2 linked regions of the Sinobacterium norvegicum genome follow. The protein of the gene in region 1 interacts with the protein of each later gene in a pairwise test. Links are inferred from orthologs where the notes say so. Each region holds a gene or a part of one and is shown on either strand. Other genes may lie near its edges. The genes, in order: L9P87_RS09885 and mrdA.

Region 1 (7,599 bases):
GGCGTAGCTGGCGTTGCCGCTGATGAAGTCTGCAATGACTGTGAGTGGGACTGGATTCATTTCGGGGTTGTAATCCCAGTCTAGAATAGAAGTGATATTGCCACTGGCTTTGTTGTCTTCAACTTTTAGCCAGTAGGCGCCGCAGGCGCTGAGTTGATAATCACCTTTGCGACCAAAGCTTCGCTCTGGGTTAAAAGGATCAAAGCTATTACTGGGTATTGCCTCAATTTTCTTGATCGCGAGCAACCACTGGCTATCAGTTGCAAAATAGTCGACAGGGGGCCTGCACTCATAGCCTCTGTCGCCCCAGATACGAATTGTGTCATCTAGGCTTTCTCCTTTGTACAGGGCGATAATCTTGCCGTCCATAGAGTTATCGTTATGGCTAACGATTGTGACATGGGCGACGGCATCCACCTCGTCTATCAGCCAGCTAAAAGGGCCTTGCCACTGGCAGCCACAATTATTGGCGGTATCCATGTCGGCAAAGCTGTCGGCGCTTGTAGTAGTGCATGCAGCGAGCAGAAAAAGGGTGCCGAAGAAGTACAACGCTAATTGCAAAAGGTGTCTCTCTTATTCAAATAGATCGTTTTCTAAGTTTAAGTCTTCTTCAAGGTCTACCGGGTTGGATATGCCTGTATTTGATTCGCGCACAGGTACATTTTCACTTCGGAATGTTTCGAAGATTGCATTGCCCTGGTTGGCGCTGGCTAATTCGCCTGTTTCGGGGTCTATCCTGACAGTAACCAGGCCGTCAGGTTGCTGTCGATTTTTGCTCTCACTGCCCTTCAGTGCCTCGGACATGAAATCTATCCATATAGGGAGTGCGGCACTGCCGCCATACTCGCGTCGTCCCATATTGTCGTAGCGATCGAAACCAACCCAGGTAGTGGTGACAATATCTTGGTTGTAGCCAGAGAACCAAGCGTCTGTTGGGCCGTTAGTGGTACCTGTTTTTCCTGCTAAGTCATGTCGTTTGAGGCTCAAGGCTCTGCGCCCTGTTCCCTTTGTGATGACGTCCATCAGCATGGAGTCAATCAAGTACGCAACTCTGGCATCGATAACTTGTTCGGCGTAGTTAGGGAGCTTGGCCTCGCTATCGGTGGTCAATATTTGCTCAAGACTTTGGGCTTCATCCGATGCTTGATCATTGTTGTTGTCGGTGTCTATGTCGCAGTCGGGTAAGCGGCATACGGTGGCTGGGTTTGCTGAAAATAGGATGTTCTGTTGGTCGTCCTCAATCCTCTCTATCAAATAGGGTTCAACCCCATACCCCCCGTTAGCTAAAATTGCATAGCCTTTAACCAGTTCCATTGGGGTGAGTGCGTAGCTGCCAAGAGCGAGAGACAGATCTCTTGGCATGGCGTCGCTATCAAAGCCGAAGCGGTTCATATAGCGGATTGTCTTGTTGATGCCTGTTTCTCTGAGGATGCGTATAGAGACGAGGTTTCGTGAGCTGTATAGGGCTTTTCTTAGGCGGGTTGGGCCATAAAAGTTACCGCTAGAGTTGACTGGTCTCCAGGTATCTTCGAGTTTCGCGCTATCGAATACAACTGGGGCATCATTGATGATGGTCGCCGGTGTCAGGCCGTGCTCGAGCGCTGCGGCATAGACAAATGGTTTGAAGTTAGAGCCGGGTTGGCGCTTGGCCTGTAGGGCGCGGTTAAAATTGCTTTGCCTGAAGTCAAAGCCGCCAACAAGGGCAATAATGGCGCCGTTGTGCGGTGAGAGAGCGATCATAGCGCCTTCGATATTCGGGCGTTGCGTAATATCGTAGCCTGAGGCGGTTTTTTGTACGCGAATAATGTCACCAACAGCGATGATCTCTTCTAACGATTTTGGTTTGGCGCCGACGCTATTAACAGAAAGGTATGGCGATAGCTTGCTCATGCTGTCGCTCCAGCTCAGAACTGCTTCGCTGTTATCTCTAAAGCGTAAGGTTGCCAAGTTGTCTTCTAGAGCGATAACAGCTGCTGGAATCATATTGGCTATGACGCGGTATGAGGACAGTGCATTACTCGTACTCTCTTCGCTGATGTCTTCTAGCTGTGCTTCCGGTCCGCGATAGCCGTGGCGGTTATCATAGGCTTTTAGACCGGTAATCATTGCCTCTTGTGCTTTGATCTGCAGTTTGCCAGAGACGGTGGTGTAGACTTCATAGCCGTCGGTGTAGGCATTGTTGCCGTATAGCTCAATCATTTCTTGGCGAGCCATTTCGGCAATATAGGGGCTGTCCACGGCGACCTTGGAGCCATGGTAGCTGGCGGTGATGGCTTGGCGAGTGGCCTCTTTATACATATCGTCATCGATGTAATTGAGGTTTTTCATGCGCCCGAGTATCCAGTCTCGGCGACTTTGTGCGCGAGTGGGGTTAGCAAGAGGATTGTATGCAGAAGGGGCTTTTGGCAGTCCGGCGATCATGGCAAGCTGGGCGAGATTCAGTTCGGATATACTCTTGCCATAATAGACTTGGGCGGCGGCAGCAATGCCATAGGCTCTGTTGCCAAGAAAAATTTTGTTAATGTAGAGTTCGAGTATTTCATCCTTGTTTAGCTCTCTTTCAATTTGAATGGCTAGCAGGATTTCGCGGAATTTTCTTGAAAATGTTCGCTTATGGCTAAGAAAATAGTTCTTGGCCACTTGCATGGTGATGGTTGAGCCGCCCGATTGAATATGCCCTGTCATCAATAATTGTGATGCAGCGCGTAGTAAGCCTTTGATATCTACGCCATGATGCGTATAAAAGCCGTCGTCCTCGGCAGCGAGAATTGCTTTGACGAAAAGCGGCGGTATTTGTTGGTGGTTTATTGGGATTCGGCGCTCTTCGCCAAACTCTCCAATTAGCTCGCCTTCTTGGGTGTAGATCCTTAGCGGTGTTTTTAATTCCACCTCTCGCAGCGACTCCGGAGACGGCAGTTGTGGTGAAAGATAGATGAATGCCGCCGACAGTACTAAACCTGTTCCGCTGACAAATAAAACAAATAGCGATAAGAGTAGTTTGAGTGTTGAACGAGGTAAAGGCATAAAAATCTCTTTAAATTAAAAGGCTTGCCAAGTTAAATATGTTGGCTAAGCTGTAAAGACAGGTATTATAGAGTGTTTTAGATGACATATATATTTGCTTGATCACGAAAGCTGTTATTTAATGAAACATATTATAAAAAACGTAAGTTACGGATCGAATAGGGAAAAAATACTTTGACTGGCCTATTTGGAAGGAAAAAGACATCAGCTTTGTTGGGGCTGGATGTCAGCTCAACTTCTGTGAAGTTGTTAGAGATCAGCAATGCTGGTGGAAAGTATAAGGTTGAATCTTATGCTGTGGCCACGCTGCCTCCTGGGGCTGTGGTGGAAAAAAATATCAATGACCTTGACGGTGTTCGTGATTCTGTCATTAAGGCTCAGCAGCTCTCTAAGAGCAAGGTTAAGAATGTTGCCGTTGCTGTAGCAGGCTCTGCTGTCATCTTGAAAAATATCGAGATGGATGCGGGTTTAAATGATTACGATATGGAGCAGCAGATTGTCGCTGAGGCCGATCAATATATTCCTTATGCTCTTGATGAGGTGGCAATAGACTTCGATGTGCTGGGCACAGTAGAGGGCAATGATGATGTTGCCGATGTCTTGTTAGCTGCGTGTCGCAAGGAAAATGTTGATATGCGAGTGGATGCTATCGAGCGTGCGGGGCTGCAGCCAAAGGTTGTTGATATTGAAGCCTATGCAATGGAGCGTAGCTTTAAGTTGTTGCAGAGTAATTTGGCGTTAGATGACGACAAGGTCATTGCGTTAATTGATATCGGCGCAACGATGACAACGCTAAACGTCTTTCATGGTGGTCAGTCTGTTTATACCCGTGAGCAGTTATTTGGTGGCAAACAGCTAACCGAAGATATTCAGCGTCGTTATGGTATGAGTGTCGCCGAAGCCGGCCTGGCAAAAAAGCAGGGTGGCCTTCCTGATGATTATGACAGTGAGGTGTTGAACCCTTTCCGTGATGCGGTTGTTCAGCAGATCACTCGAGCGTTGCAGTTCTTCTTTTCAGCGACCCAATATAACGATATAGATTTTGCTATCTTGGCCGGCGGTGTCGCCTCGTTAGAGGGGTTGGCTGAAAAGGTGCAAGAAGGATTGGGTGTCGGTGTTGAGACCGCGAACCCGTTTGCGGAGATGGCGGTTGCCTCCAAGGTTGATGCCTTGGCCCTGAGTAATGATGCTCCATCGCTTATGATTGCCTGTGGCTTGGCCATGAGGAGCTTCGAATAATGGCTACTATTAATTTACTCCCTTGGCGCGAAGAGCAACGAGAAGAGCAAAAGAAAGAATTTTTAACTATCTGTGGTGTCAGCGTGCTAGCGGCAATATTAGTTGTTGTGGCCTACTACAGTGTTGTTGATAAGGCGGTAACTGACCAGCAATCCAGAAACGATTTTGTGCAGCGGCATATTACCGATTTGGATGATCAGGTCAAAGAGATCAAAGAACTCAAAGCCAAGCGTAAACTGATGCTGGATCGCATGAAGGTCGTACAGGATTTGCAGGGCACTCGTCCCTATATCGTCCATTTGTTCGACGAACTTGTTGGTGCCATCCCCGACGGCCTGTTTTTGACGCAGGTGGAGTCTACCAGCGGAGTTATTTCGTTGACTGGCACCGCCGAGTCGAGTCAGCGAGTCTCATCGCTGATGCGCGCCCTTGAAGCCTCCGATTGGTTTAAGGGGCCAAATCTAACAGAGGTCAACGCCAATCGTGCGTTTGGCGAGCAAGGTAACGATTTCAAAATGACGGTAAAACTTGAGGTCCCAGGGCAAAGCGATCCGGAGGGAGAGTCTTAATGTCATTCAAAGAATCAATGGAGTCGATGCAAGACTTCGATATCAATAGCCTTGAATTTGAAAATGTTGGTATATGGCCGGCTCCCGTTAAGGCTGTTTGCTGGGCGCTGTGTTTTGTCATCGTAGTCGCAATTGGTTATTTCTATGTGGTCAGTGATCTCGAAGACAAATTAGTCAGGGAGCAAAATAAAGAGCAAAAGCTTAAAGAAACCTTTCGCAAGCGGGCTTTTGAGGCTGCAAACCTCGAATCGTATCGAGCGCAGATGGTCGAGATAGAAGAAAACTTTGGTGCGCTATTAGGTCAGCTTCCACGTGATGCGGAAATCCCTGGCTTACTTGAGGATATTACTCGAGTCGGTAATAACAATGGTCTTGAGTTCGAGAAGATAGACCTGCAGAAGGAGGTACCGGTTGAGTTTTATGTACGCCAGCCGATTAACATTTCGGTAACCGGCAGCTATCACGACTTTGGTACCTTTGTTAGTGGTGTGTCGAATTTGCCCCGGATTGTTAAGCTCCAAAACTTTGTTATCGAGCCGCTCAATGATAGCGGTGCCTTAACAATGAATGTCTTAGCAGAAACTTACCGTTACAAGGACTAGTGAGAGAATAATAATGATCGCTAAAAAATTATTAGTCGTCGTCGCTGTCTTGGCCGTTACGGCATGTTCAAACGATGACTTTGGGGACTTAGAAAACTATATGGACGAGGTGAAGTCTCGTCCAGTGGGGACGATACAAGCAATACCTGTTTATCCGCCGCACCAATCATATGCATACTCGTCAGCAGCAAAGAGGTCGCCTTTTGTAAAGCCTATATCGGTACAAGATATTGCCCGGCTCGCGTTGCCCAGACAAAATGTTAAACCTGATTTAAACCGTCAAAAAGATCCGTTGGAGGATTATTCCATCGATGATTTGGCGATGGTTGGTACGCTGACCTTTAGTGGTGTTCTGTGGGCGTTGGTCGATGATGGTAGTGGTGCTGTACATCACGTCAAAAACGGCAGTTATATGGGAAGAAACCATGGCCAAATCATTGATATATCAGCAAATCAGATCGCTGTTATGGAGATTGTGGCCAACGGTAAAAAAGGTTGGGCTGAGCGTCCTCGAACTATTAATCTTAAAGAAGAATAACGGCGGCGAACACCATGCAAAAATTAAATCAAAAAGTTCGAAACGTTAATCAGGGGTTCTCGGTGAGACTGATAAAAAAAGCAGCATTAGGATTGACTGTAACGGCAGCAATGTTGACTAGCCTTTTGGCTAACGCCGTTACCATGGAAAATATCGAATTCAACTCACTTCCCGGTGAGCGTGTTCAGGTGATTATGAGCTTTGATGGTGCTCCACCAGAGCCGAAGGCATATACGATTGAAAAGCCAGCAAGAATATCGTTGGATTTGGCTGATGTTGAGAGTGGTATTGCCAAAAAGAAGCATACGCTAAACATTGGTGTTACCGAGTCTGTGACAGTTTTAGGCACCAGCGATCGCACGCGAGTTGTGTTCAGCCTGAGTCAGCTATCTAACTACACCGCCAAGGTGGAGGGCAATGACCTGGTGGTTGTTATCGGTTCAGAGGCATCGAAGACGTATATTAAGAAGTCTAATGACGATATTATGACGGCAGTCAATAAAGAGAGTGGCAGCTCTAAATCAATTGACAGTCTTGACTTTCAGCGCGGTGAAGATGGGGAGGGCAAGTTGTTGCTGGGGCTTTCTTCAATCGATGTCGATGTCGATATGGTCAAGGAAGGTCGGTATATCAAATTAACATTTGACGATGTTTCAATTGCAAATGAACTGGAGCGCACATTCGACGTATTAGATTTCGCTACACCGGTTAAGACTGTGATAGCGAAAGAGTCAAAGAACGGTCAATCAAGTGTTATTAGTTTAGAGCCTATGGGTGAGTATGATTACCTAGCTTATCAGGTTGAAAACACTTATGTCGTCAGTGTTCGCCCACTGAGCCCAGAGGAGGTACAGGCTAAGCGTTCTGAGTTTGAATACACTGGTGAGCGTTTGTCCTTAAACTTCCAGGATATAGAAGTGCGTGCTGTGCTTCAGTTGATTGCTGATTTTACCGGCTTAAACCTCGTTGCCAGCGACCAGGTTAGCGGTAAAATCACCTTGCGCTTGCAGAATGTACCCTGGGATCAGGCATTGGACTTGGTGTTAAAAACCAAGGCGCTTGGTAAGCGTCAAGTCGGCAATGTGTTGATGATTGCCCCGGCTGAAGAATTGGCCAACCAGGAGCGTCAGCGCATTGAGGCAAACAAGCAGATCGAGGAGTTAGCCCCGTTAAGTACTGAGCTATTTAGGATCCGCTACCACAGTGCAGAATCTATTTTCAATCTATTCAAAGATGACAGCGAAGAGGGTAGCAAGAGTATGCTGTCTCCCCGCGGTCACGCGATTTGGGATGAGCGAACAAACTCGCTGATTATTACTGAGACTGCCAATCGACTAGAAGAATTTAGAACATTATTAGCGGCCATCGATATTCCGGTTAGGCAGGTATTAATCGAGGCTCGTCTTGTCGCTGCAGATACTAACTTTAAAGAAGAGCTTGGCGTTCGCTGGGGTGCGGCTAAGCAGGGGATTGGTGACCATGTAAATGTAGCTGACAGCTTGGAATCCCTATTTTTGCAAGAGATCGGTGCCGATATTTTCCCAGCCCCCATCATGGTAGATATGGGTGCCTCTCCATCACAAACGTCAAGCATTGCAGTTGGCTACACCAATGCGGGTCTTAACCT
Region 2 (11,676 bases), on another replicon or contig:
ATCAGCTCGCTGAGACCGAAGTGGACAGCGACTTCGACGGCGCCCCAGACCAATACCTTCGACGAGGCAATCAATATAACAATACCGACTAACAGCCACATCAGCGCGGCATTCTTGCTGATTTCTTCAGGGATCTCGTCTAATAACTCCTGGCTGTAGGCGTCATCCTTGTTGCTGGTGGCCTCCCAAGTTGCATAGGCAATCATCAATACCATACCGCTGAGCAAGAACGCTCCCTCGAAGAACGCGAGGTGACCGTCGGATAGGAACCACCAACTGAGTGCCATAATAATCAATAGCACCGGGATCTCACGCTTGATCAGGCGAGAGTTAACAATCAGTGGGTAGAACAGGGCGGTAAAACCGAGGATAAGACCAATATTGGTAATGTTTGAACCAATGGCATTGCCGATTGATAACCCTGTCTTGCCGTCCATTGCGGCAATGGCTGAGACCAGCATCTCGGGTGCAGAGGTGCCGATACCGACGATGACAACGCCGACAATCAACGGCGGTAGGCCAAAGATGCGGGCGGTATTAGAGGCGCCAAGGACAAATTTATCGGCGCTCCAAACCAGTAGAGCAAAGCCGATAACAATGGCGGCAATGGCGGGGAGTAAGCTCACAGTAAAACCTCAATGTAATAAAAAACTGGCCGAGCATTATAGGCCGGAAAATGTCACTGTCGAGTATTAATCAGCATGCTGTAGAGAATACCCTATTAATAGCTCGGTGTGGGTTTAAACGGCAGCTCGCCAAGCTCAGCGTGTACGTGCTCGGCAAAACCAGTCCCCGCCTCGGCATAGAGGTTAAAGGCGGTAATTCCCATCTCGGTAAGCTCGTTCTGTTCGTCGGTAAAGTGGGCTGTGGCGGCAATAATGCCGTGGTAACCCAGCATGCGGATGGTCTCTGCGGCGCGGATGTTTTCGGCGTGGTTGGTCATCGCCAGCATGATGAGCTTCACTTTTTGACGGTCTAGGCGAACCAGAAAGTCTCTATCGGTGCCGTCGCCCTGATAAACCTGCCGACCAGCATCGGTGTGAACACGTGCGCGCTTGGCGCTTTCATCGAGACCGAGTACCACGTCGCCATAGTGTTCGCGGAGGTAGTCATAGGCGCCGGTGCCCACCCGCCCCATGCCGACGACCAGGATCTGAGCATTATCGGTGTCGACCGGTTTCTGTTCGTTGATGCGTTTGCTGGTTTCTAGGTGGCGGAGCTTCTCGCCATGTTTGTCATAGATTTTATGGGCCACTTTGTTGAGTTGGGCGGCGATGGTGAAACTTAGCACGATGGTAAGGGCAATAATTGCCGGCCACTGGCTGTCGATAATGCCGCTGGAGGCACCAAGGACAGCGACGATGAGGCCGAATTCGCTGTAGTTAGTCAATGCCAGTGAGCTTAATAAAGCAGAGCGTGCTCGCAGTCGCATACGGGTTAACAGCAGCATGTAGCCCAGCGGTTTGAAAAAGACGAAAGCGGTAATAATCAGCGCCAGGATCCAGGCATCGGCATCCGGCAGGCCGGCACTGCCGATGGTCATAAAAAAACCGACCAAAAACAGCTCTTTAAACTTAGGCAGTGTCTTGGCCAGTTCGCGGGTTTTGATATCGCCAGCCAGCACCACGCCCATAAACAGGGCGCCCAAGTCGGGTTTCAGGCCAGCAAATTTAAACAGTGCGGCGGCGCCGATAGCGTAGGCGAAGCCGAGCAGTACCAGTAACTCGTCGTGGCCGCTGTAGGCCATAATTTTTAAGATTAATGGCCTGGCGATGACAATCAACGGGATGGTCAGTGCCCAGATGTTGGGCAGTACGCCGCTGTTGATCGTCAGGTAGGCAACGGCAATCAGGTCTTGCATGATCAGTATGCCGATGGCGATCTTGCCATGCAGTGAGTTACTTTCGCCGCGGTCCTCCAGCACTTTGACCACGAAGACCGTGGAGGAGAACGATAAGGCGAAGGCGATAGTGGCAAGGCTGGCCCAGTCCTGCCCCAGGTAATGGCTGCCGATCGTCATGGCAATACCCTTGAGGATCAGCATCATGGCGCCGACTGAAGCGATCATATGCAGGCCGGTAGCTGCCCATACCTGTGGCATGGCAAGGGCGCGTAACTCGAGTTTGAGGCCAATGGTAAATAGCAGCAGCAAAATACCGACATCGGCCAATGGCTCGAGCCAGGGCGTGTTGAGGTTGAACTCACCGAGAATAAAGCCGCTGACCAAGAAGCCAATCATAGGGGGGAGTCCAAAGCGTTTAAAGACCAGGCCGCTGCCGAGGGCGAGTCCAAGAATGATGGCAAAGCTTAGGATATCCACAGGGGTTTTCTACCTTAATCTATAAAACAGCGGTTCGATGGCGGTGAATAAGCAGTTACCCTTACGACAGAGTGATAGCGTGTTATAATCATCGCCCTTATTATTCCGCCGCTATAAAATAGCATACGCGGCGTTGTATTTGCAGATTAGCAGACGATGATTGAGTAAATATTTCATTCGATATTATCGGCTAAGCAATTGAGTATTATTTATAAATAGTTTGGACGACACGATGAACGTAGAGCAATACATGACCGATGTTGGTCGTCAGGCGCGAGCCGCATCACGGGCCATGGCCAAGGCCACCACCGAGCAAAAGAATGCTGCCTTACAGGCCTGTATTGAGCAGTTAAACGCGGCCAAAGAGCAAGTTCTGGCGGCCAATGCCGTTGATTTACAGGCGGGTCGAGAAAACGGCCTGGACGATGCGCTGTTAGACCGACTTGAATTAACGCCGGCGCGTTTTGATGGCATGTTAGAAGGGCTGCAGCAGGTGGCAACCCTGCCTGACCCGATTGCAGAAATCACCGACATGAAATATATGCCCAGTGGTATTCAAGTCGGCCGTATGCGAGTGCCCCTGGGTGTTATTGGTATCATTTATGAGTCGCGCCCCAATGTTACTGTCGAGGCGGCAAGCCTGTGTCTGAAGTCGGGCAATGCGGCCATTCTTCGTGGTGGCAGCGAGTCTATTCACTCCAACCAAGCCATCGCCCAGTGCGTCGCCGCAGCGCTGGCCAGTGTCGGGCTGCCAAGCGCCGCGGTACAGGTTGTTGAAACCACTGACCGCGCCGCCGTTGGCGCCTTGATTACCATGCCAGAGTTTGTCGACGTCATTGTTCCCCGTGGCGGCAAGGGCTTGATCGAGCGTATTAGTAACGATGCCAAGGTCCCGGTGATCAAACACCTCGATGGTATCTGTCATGTCTATATCGATGACAAGGCCGATGTCGCCAAGGCCGAGGCGATTGCCCTCAATGCCAAGACCCATCGCTACGGCACTTGTAACACCATGGAAACCCTCTTAGTTGCCGAGCCAGTAGCCGCGTCGATATTGCCACGCCTGGCTGAGCTGTATGCCGAAAAGGGTGTTGAGTTGCGAGGCTGTGAAAAAACCTGTGCGATTCTACCGCAGGCGATTGCCGCCACCGAAGCGGACTGGCATACCGAGTATTTAGCACCGGTGCTGTCGATTAAGGTGGTCGATGATATGGATGCCGCAATTGTTCATATCAACCATTACAGCTCGCAACACACCGAGTCGATTATTACCGAAGACTACAGCCGCGCCCGCCGTTTTATTCGCGAGGTGGACTCCAGTTCGGTGATGGTCAATGCCTCGACCCGATTTGCCGATGGCTTCGAATACGGCCTGGGTGCCGAGATCGGTATTTCGACGGATAAGATCCATGCCCGCGGTCCGGTTGGTTTGGAGGGCTTGACCTCGCAGAAGTATGTGGTCTTTGGTGATGGTCATATCCGGCAGTAAGTCGGTGACTTCTGATGTCGCGTAAGTCGATGAAAAAAGCGCTTTGGGGCGGCACCTTCAACCCGGTTCACCGCGGTCATATCGAGACGGCAAGGGCGTTGCAGCAACGATTGCAGCTCGATGAGTTGGCGCTGCTGCCTGCAGCCAGGCCGCCGCATCGTGCGGCACCGGAGGTTGCCGACCAGCACCGCCTAGCCATGTTGGCGCTGGCTGTTGCTGATGACCCGCGGCTGTCGGTGGATGAACGTGAGTTCCGCCGTGACGCGCTCTCCTATACCGTCGATACCCTTGCCGAGTGGCGCCAACAATCTGGCGACGATGCTTGGCTGGCCTTTTGTGTTGGCATGGATTCGCTGGTCAACCTGACCAGTTGGCATTGTTGGCAGCAAATAACAGATCATAATCATTTGATTGTTTGCGCCCGTCCAGGTTGGCAGCGCCCTCTTGATGACGAACAGCCAGCTCTGGCGGCGTGGTTGCAGCCACGTCTGGTGTCGGGCGTCGAGCAGTTGTCTGACTCGCATCGGGGGCGGGTGGCGATAATCGAATTGCCACCGTGGGATATCTCTTCCTCGGATATTCGCCAGCGCATCGCCCAGGGCTTCTCGGTTGCGCCATTGGTCGGAGGCCCTGTTGCCAGCTATATTGAACGGCATCGATTATATCGTTAATGCTTGGCTGCTGATCTGTATAAACGGTATCGCTGGCGGCAAACTATCGGTATAGTGCGGCAAAACTTTCAGTGGTGGAATTTCCATCAGTCGGTTAATCATCGCTGTGACAGCGAAGAAGCAATGAGTAAAAACTATGAATACTGAAGAAATCAAAGAGTTAGCGCTAGAGTTTTTAGATGATTTGAAGGCCAGAGACGTTGTCTCTCTCGATGTGAGTCAATTGACCGACGTTACCGACACGTTGATTATTGCCACCGGCACCTCGGCTCGTCATGTAAAATCATTGGCCGATAATGTCGCCATGGAATTTAAGAAGCGTGATTATGCCCCCCTTGGTGTTGAAGGCGGCAACGTTGGTGACTGGGTATTGGTTGACCTCGACAGCGTGGTCGTACACGTCATGCAGGAAGAGGCGCGTGAGCTCTATGACCTAGAGCGCTTGTGGGCAGGTCCAGGTCCGGACGGCGAGTAGAAAACGGTGCGCATTCGTATCATTGCCGTCGGCTCTAAAATGCCAAAGTGGGTAGACGAGGGGGTCAATGAATACCTCAAGCGTCTGCCGGCAACCTTCAAGGTGGAGTTTGTTGAAATCCCCTTGGGTAAACGCGGTAAGGGCGCGGATGTAAAGCGGGCCATTGCCAGTGAAAGCACTAATATGCTGGCACAGGTGCCGGCGTCTAGCCGCGTTGTCGCACTCGATGTACTGGGCAAAAGCTGGAGCACTGAAAAGTTGGCTGACTATATGGCCGACTGGCAAATGACCAGCCCAGACGTTTGCCTGTTGATTGGTGGTCCCGACGGTTTAAGTTCGGAGTGTTTGCAGCGGGCCGACCAAAAATGGTCGCTGTCAGCACTGACCATGCCGCACCCGCTGGTGCGTGTTTTATTGGCCGAGCAAATTTACCGTGGTTGGACGATCAACCAAAACCACCCCTATCATCGCTCCTAATGTAAGCGATCATCACAACCCCAGTGAATGGTTAGTGTTTATCCACTAACAGCGATAGTCTTTCGGGCTTATTTCTGTAATTATAACTGACAGATCTTTACTTAACCTTTCTGTTTAGGCGCATCAAAATCGGCTATGTCCTCTAGAGACCATATAAAAGACGTGATTGGCGAACGCCGTCTCTACGCCAGCCGTATCATTGTTGCCGTACTCTTTGTCATTGTTGCCTGTGTCATCATCGGCTATCGCTATTACAGCCTCCAAATCACCGAGCATCAAAAATATTCTACCCAGTCAGACCGAAACCGTGTCCATGTACAATCGATCCCGCCAAACCGAGGTTTGATCTACGACCGTCATGGCAAGCTGTTAGCTAAAAACCGCACCATTTATAACCTAGCCATTACCCGCGAGCGAGTGAGTGATCTCGATGCTACCGTCGAGCGTTTGCGGTTGCTGCTCGATTTGACCGATGAGGAGGTCGAGCGTTTTAATCGCCGAGTAAAGCAGACCCGCGCCTTCGATCAGGTGCCGCTGCGTTTTCAGTTAAACGAAGAGGAGATTGCAACGCTAGCGGTCAATCGCTATCAACTAGCCGGAGTCGAGGTGGTCGGCAGCCTCAGCCGTTACTATCCAGAACCAGAGCTTTACGCCCATGCCATCGGCTATGTAGGCCGTATTAATGAGCGAGAGATGGAGCGAATTGATCGGGAAAACTACGCCGGTACAGACTCTATCGGTAAGACCGGTATCGAGCGTTTTTACGAGGACGAGTTACACGGCATCGTCGGTTACCGCAATGTCGAGACCAATGTCCGCGGCCGAGTGCTGCGGGTTATTGACCAGGTTGACCCCGTGCCGGGCGATGATTTGACGTTATTTATCGATGACAAGGTACAGCGAGCGGCCTATGAGGCGCTCGGCGAGGAGCGGGGCTCTATTGTCGCCATCGACCCTGAGACCGGTGGTGTCATTGCCATTGTTAGTACCCCAAGCTATGACATTAATATGTTTGTGAATGGTATCTCCACTAAACACTATAATGCCCTGCGTAGCGATCTCGATTTGCCGCTGTTTAACCGCAGTCTACAGGGGCAGTATCCGCCGGGCTCAACACTGAAGCCGGTGATAGGTTTGGCCGGTTTAGAATACGGCACGGTGACGCCAACAACGACGATTAATGACCCAGGCTGGTTTAGTCTGCCCAACGATGAACACCGTTATCGGGATTGGAAGCGCGGGGGGCATGGCCACAAGGTCGATTTTAAAATGGCCATGGAGCAGTCCTGTGATGTTTATTATTATGACCTTGCCCATCGTTTAGGGATTGATAACATGGCGGTCTTCGCCAAGCAGTTTGGCCTGGGCGACTATACCGGCATCGATTTGCCCAGTGAGCGAAAGGGGCTGGTGCCGAGCCGAGAGTGGAAGCGTAATTATCGTCAGACAGTCTGGTATCCCGGCGAAACTCTGATCGCCGGCATCGGCCAGGGCTATATGTTAACGACACCGCTGCAGCTGGCATTGTCGACGGCGATTATTGCCAATAAGGGGAACCAGTTAGTGCCAAGAGTGGTCGATAGCGGTCGCCGAGATGCCTCTCATCGCGAAGATATAAGCCTCAACAACCCTAATAATTGGGATGTGGTGTTCGACTCGATGAAGGCGGTGGTTTACGGCACTCGCGGCACTGGCCGACGATTGCGTGAGGCACCCTATGTTGTGGCAGGGAAATCAGGTACCGCACAGGTGATTGGTATTGCACAGGACGCCCGTTACGACTCTGAGCAGATCGAAAAACGCAAGCGAGATCATGCCTTGTTTATCGCTTTTGCGCCTATAGAGAATCCAAAAATAGCCGTTGCTGTGGTGGTTGAGAATGGTGAGGGAGGCGGTTCGGTTGCCGGCCCAATGGCCTTGGCGGTAATGAATGCCTATCTGCTCAATGAACAAGGCGAGGTGCGCGGTGACCTTTAGATATCGATCAATATATCGAGTTAATCATGGCCAATAGTGATTTCGTTCGTCAAATCAGCGCCGGCGATGGTATCAATGTCGGCGGCCAGAACAGCCTGTTGGCCAAGCTTCATATCGACCTGCAGTTGTTGGTGTTACTGCTGCTGATCAGCGGCGGCGGGTTGTTTGTGCTTTACAGTGGCAGCGGAGGAGACATTGTCAATGTCAAACGTCAGGCGGTGTTCTTCGCGGTTGCCTATGTTGGTATGTTTATCGTCGCCCAGTTCAGCGTAAATTTCTATCGCCAGGTGGCGCCATTTGCCTATGTCGGCTGTCTTGGTTTGTTGGTTGCGGTGATTTTTGTCGGCGTCGGTGCCAAGGGCGCTCAGCGCTGGTTAGATTTAGGCGTGACGCGATTTCAGCCATCGGAAGTGGTCAAGTTGGTGGTACCGATGACCGTTGCCTGGTACTTATCATCGCGGCCCCTGCCGCCTCGATTCTCCCATGTTATTGTCAGTTTGGTGGTGATTTTTGTGCCGACGTTGCTGATCGCCAAGCAGCCGGATTTGGGCACATCGATTCTTATCGCCTCATCGGGTTTGTTTATCTTGTTCTTTGCCGGTTTGAGTTGGCGATATGTCATTGTCGCGCTCGCTATTGTTGCAGGCAGTGCCTATCCCGCGTGGAACTTTGTGCTACACGGTTATCAAAAACAGCGCATTTTAACGTTGTTTAACCCCGAGGCCGACCGTTTGGGGGCGGGTTGGAATATCATCCAATCGAAGACGGCGATAGGCTCCGGTGGCTGGGGTGGTAAGGGTTGGCTCGACGGTACTCAATCACATTTGTCATTTCTGCCCGAGAGTCATACCGATTTTATTATCGCCGTCTTGGCCGAGGAGTTTGGTCTGCGCGGGGTCCTGGTATTGATGGGCTTGTATCTGTTGATTATCGCCAAGGGTTTACATATTGGTTATATGGCGCAGGACACCTTTGGCCGACTGTTGGCGGGTAGTATCACGCTGACTTTCTTTGTCTATGTATTGGTCAATATGGGCATGGTATCGGGCTTGTTACCGGTGGTCGGTGTACCGTTGCCGCTGGTCAGTCAAGGGGGCACGGCGCTGGTCACATTACTGGCAGGTTTTGGTGTATTAATGGCCATTAGTACCGAGAAAAAACGTCTAACACACTAGTTTGGTTGTATGCGGCAGCATTATCTTATGCGCCACTATTTTCTATGAAGGAGAGAAAATTGACAGTGAAAGCAGGCTGGTTAGCCATATTATTATCGACTGCAAGCCTTGTTGCTCAAGCGGATTACAGCGAGCAACCGGCGGTTCAGCAATTTATCGATGAGATGGTCGAGAAACATCAGTTTCAGCGTCAGCAACTGGAGCCATTATTTAGCAGCGCCGAAAAAAAGCAGTCTATTGTCGATGCCATCTCTCGCCCGGCAGAGAAGGTGAAAGAGTGGAAGGACTACCGTCGAATATTCTTGGTGGGGGACCGGGCCGAGCGCGGAGCAGCGTTTTATCAAACCTATCAAAAAGAACTCGATAGGGCCGAGAGCGTGTATGGTGTTCCCGCCGAAATCATCGTCGCTATTATTGGTATTGAAACTCAGTACGGCACCTATACCGGCCGCTACCGAGTGATTGATTCGCTGTCGACGCTGGCCTTCGACTACCCGCCGAGAGCGCCGTTTTTTCGCTCAGAGCTAGAGCAATACCTGATTCTAACCCGTGAGCAGGGCGTCGACCCGCTGTCACTGAAAGGTTCTTATGCCGGTGCTATGGGTTGGGGGCAGTTTATCTCCAGCAGTTATCGCCACTATGCCGTGGATTTCGACGGCGATGGTAAGACCGATATCTGGCATAACCCCAGTGATGCCATCGGCAGTGTCGCTAATTATTTCAAGGTCCATGGCTGGCAGAGTGGTCAGCCGGTGACAACCCGCGTGGCGGTGAATAAAAACAGCGATCAGAGCAAGGTTAATACTGGCCTCGAGCTTAATTCAACCGTGGGTGAACTGCAGACTGCAGGTTTTCAACCCTCGCAGTCATTACCCTCGGCGATGAAGGCCAATATATGGCAATTGCAGGGCGAGTACGGCAGTGAGTATTGGATCACATTACCGAATTTCTATACCATTACGCGTTACAATCACAGCCATCTTTATGCGATGGCCGTCTACCAATTGAGTCAAGATGTGGCGGCATTGATTAAACCTTGATATACCGCAAATCAGGCGGTAGTGAACTTTGTTCTCATTGCCGCTAACCCACTGTTTTATTAGTATCGATGTTTAATATCGGCCGTTAATCAAACCACCGTTACCAGGAATATTGGATGCAAAATGTTAGTCGATTAGGCCTCAGTATTGTGACGCTGTTCAGCATGATCTTAATTGGCTGTACGTCGACCAGCACCGGCCCGCGCAATGAGCCCATTACCCCGGGTAAGGACAGTGCGCCGACGCATCGGCCATCGGCAGACAGCATTATTGACGCGACACCGAAAGTTGAAGCGGTCACGCGTGCTGGCAATCGCTCACCTTATATGGTGGCCGGTATTCAATACTCGTTGCTGCCCACGGGCGCTGGCTACAAAGAGAGCGGCGGCGCCTCATGGTATGGCGCAAAATTTCATGGCCGTAACACCAGTAATGGCGAGGTTTATAACCAATACGCAATGACGGCGGCGCATAAAACTCTGCCGATCCCTAGTTATGTTCGAGTCACTAATAAGGCAAATGGCAAACAGGTTATTGTCCGGGTTAACGATCGTGGCCCGTTTCACCCCGGTCGAATTATCGATCTATCCTATGCGGCGGCGATAAAGCTCGATTATGTCGACAAGGGCGTGGCTCAGGTCGAGGTTGAGTATATTGATCCGGTGGCCTGGGAACGTCAGCAGCTGGCCTTGGCGCAGCAGCGCAGAGCCGAATCGACACCGCTAAAACCGTCTGTCTCGGCGTCTCCCGAGCAGCCGTTTATTCAGGTGGCTGCGACCTCGAACCGCAATAATGCCAATAACTTAGCTGTTCGTTTGCGAGCCGCAGTCGATGACCCAGTGACGGTTTCCGAGGTGACAACGGCACAGAATCAACAGCTTTACCGGGTGCGTATTGGACCGTTAATTGACGAGGCGCGGGCCAAGGATGTTCAGCAGTTACTGGAGCGGCAGGGGCTGGGTTCTGGCCGCCTGGTTAAGCAATAATTTATCGCTAATGTCGCTGAACTTGTCGCTGAAGGTAGGCTCTAATAGCGGTTGATGACGGCAGCTATTAATAGTCTGGCGGTAATACGCTACAATGGCTGCGATGAATCAGACGTTCGGTCATCAACGCTCTTATTTAATCTTGATTTTTCACCTACAACAGAGGCATTAGCCAGTTAACAATGAAACTTACTAAATTCTTTTCTGCCTGTGCGCTGGTTTGCGCCGGTGCGTTAACGACTGCAGCCGTATCCGCGGCGCCATCTTTAATTCCTGCCGAGCCAAAGCTGGCCGCCAAGTCGTGGGTGCTGATGGATGCCGACAGCGGTAAAATTATCGCTCAGCACAATGCCGATGAGCCGCTGCCCCCCGCCAGCCTGACCAAGATGATGACCAGCTATGTGGTTTCCTATGAGGAGGCTCAGGGCAACGCACATAAAGAAGACATGGTCAAAATCAGCAAAAATGCCTGGGCATCAAACCCAAAATTCCGCGGTTCTTCGCTGATGTGGATCGAAGTCGGCAAGATGGTTAAGCTCGACGACCTGCACAAGGGAATTATTGTCTCCTCAGGCAACGATGCCAGTGTTGCCGTGGCCGAGCATCTAGCCGGCAGTGAAGATGGTTTTGCCCAGGTGATGAATAAACACGCCGAGTTATTGGGCATGCGCAATACGCATTTTATCAATGCCCATGGTCTGCCCGCCGATGGTCACTACAGCACGGCTTATGATATGGCGCTGCTGGCCCAGGCGATTGTTAACGATTTCCCCACCGACTATGAAATGTATGCCAAGCGCGATTTCACCTTTAATGGCATCCGTACCCCCAACCGCAATAAGTTGCTGTGGCGCGACCCCAGTGTTGATGGCTTAAAAACAGGTCACACCAGCGAGGCTGGCTATTGCTTGGTCGCCTCGGCCAAACGCCAGGACATGCGTTTAATTGCCTCTGTTATGGGCACGCGTACAGAGGAATCGCGAGTACAGGAAACACAAAAATTATTGAGCTATGGCTTCCGTTATTTTGAGACTGAAATGCTTTATCAGGCTGCCGAGCCGCTGAT

The links.
Region 2: the proteins of L9P87_RS09885 (region 1) and mrdA interact in binary tests that used the Escherichia coli proteins (3 or more experiments, as listed by UniProt). The link is inferred for Sinobacterium norvegicum from one-to-one orthologs.

What each region holds. Positions count from the first base shown.
Region 1 is NZ_CAKLPX010000002.1:188,296-195,894, forward strand. Bases 300-3,349 are described here. They hold L9P87_RS09885 (penicillin-binding protein 1A), read right to left. Parts: upstream 3,025-3,349; coding sequence 574-3,024; downstream 300-573. Other genes in these bases: L9P87_RS09880 (hypothetical protein), read right to left, coding at 300-561; L9P87_RS09890 (pilus assembly protein PilM), read left to right, coding at 3,199-3,349. Also shown: more of L9P87_RS09880, read right to left, coding at 1-299; more of L9P87_RS09890, read left to right, coding at 3,350-4,263; L9P87_RS09895 (PilN domain-containing protein), read left to right, coding at 4,263-4,832; L9P87_RS09900 (type IV pilus inner membrane component PilO), read left to right, coding at 4,832-5,434; L9P87_RS09905 (pilus assembly protein PilP), read left to right, coding at 5,448-5,972; L9P87_RS09910 (type IV pilus secretin PilQ), read left to right, coding at 6,035-7,599. UniProt on the Escherichia coli protein: Cell wall formation. Synthesis of cross-linked peptidoglycan from the lipid intermediates.
Region 2 is NZ_CAKLPX010000003.1:158,724-170,399, forward strand. What follows is about bases 5,026-7,988. They hold mrdA (penicillin-binding protein 2), read left to right. Parts: upstream 5,026-5,567; coding sequence 5,568-7,409; downstream 7,410-7,988. Other genes in these bases: rlmH (23S rRNA (pseudouridine(1915)-N(3))-methyltransferase RlmH), read left to right, coding at 5,026-5,432; rodA (rod shape-determining protein RodA), read left to right, coding at 7,436-7,988. Also shown: L9P87_RS12640 (calcium/sodium antiporter), read right to left, coding at 1-626; L9P87_RS12645 (cation:proton antiporter family protein), read right to left, coding at 722-2,320; L9P87_RS12650 (glutamate-5-semialdehyde dehydrogenase), read left to right, coding at 2,553-3,809; nadD (nicotinate-nucleotide adenylyltransferase), read left to right, coding at 3,824-4,480; rsfS (ribosome silencing factor), read left to right, coding at 4,617-4,955; more of rlmH, read left to right, coding at 4,962-5,025; more of rodA, read left to right, coding at 7,989-8,584; mltB (lytic murein transglycosylase B), read left to right, coding at 8,650-9,624; L9P87_RS12685 (septal ring lytic transglycosylase RlpA family protein), read left to right, coding at 9,741-10,610; L9P87_RS12690 (D-alanyl-D-alanine carboxypeptidase family protein), read left to right, coding at 10,793-11,676. UniProt on the Escherichia coli protein: Catalyzes cross-linking of the peptidoglycan cell wall. Responsible for the determination of the rod shape of the cell. Is probably required for lateral peptidoglycan synthesis and maintenance of the correct diameter during lateral and centripetal growth.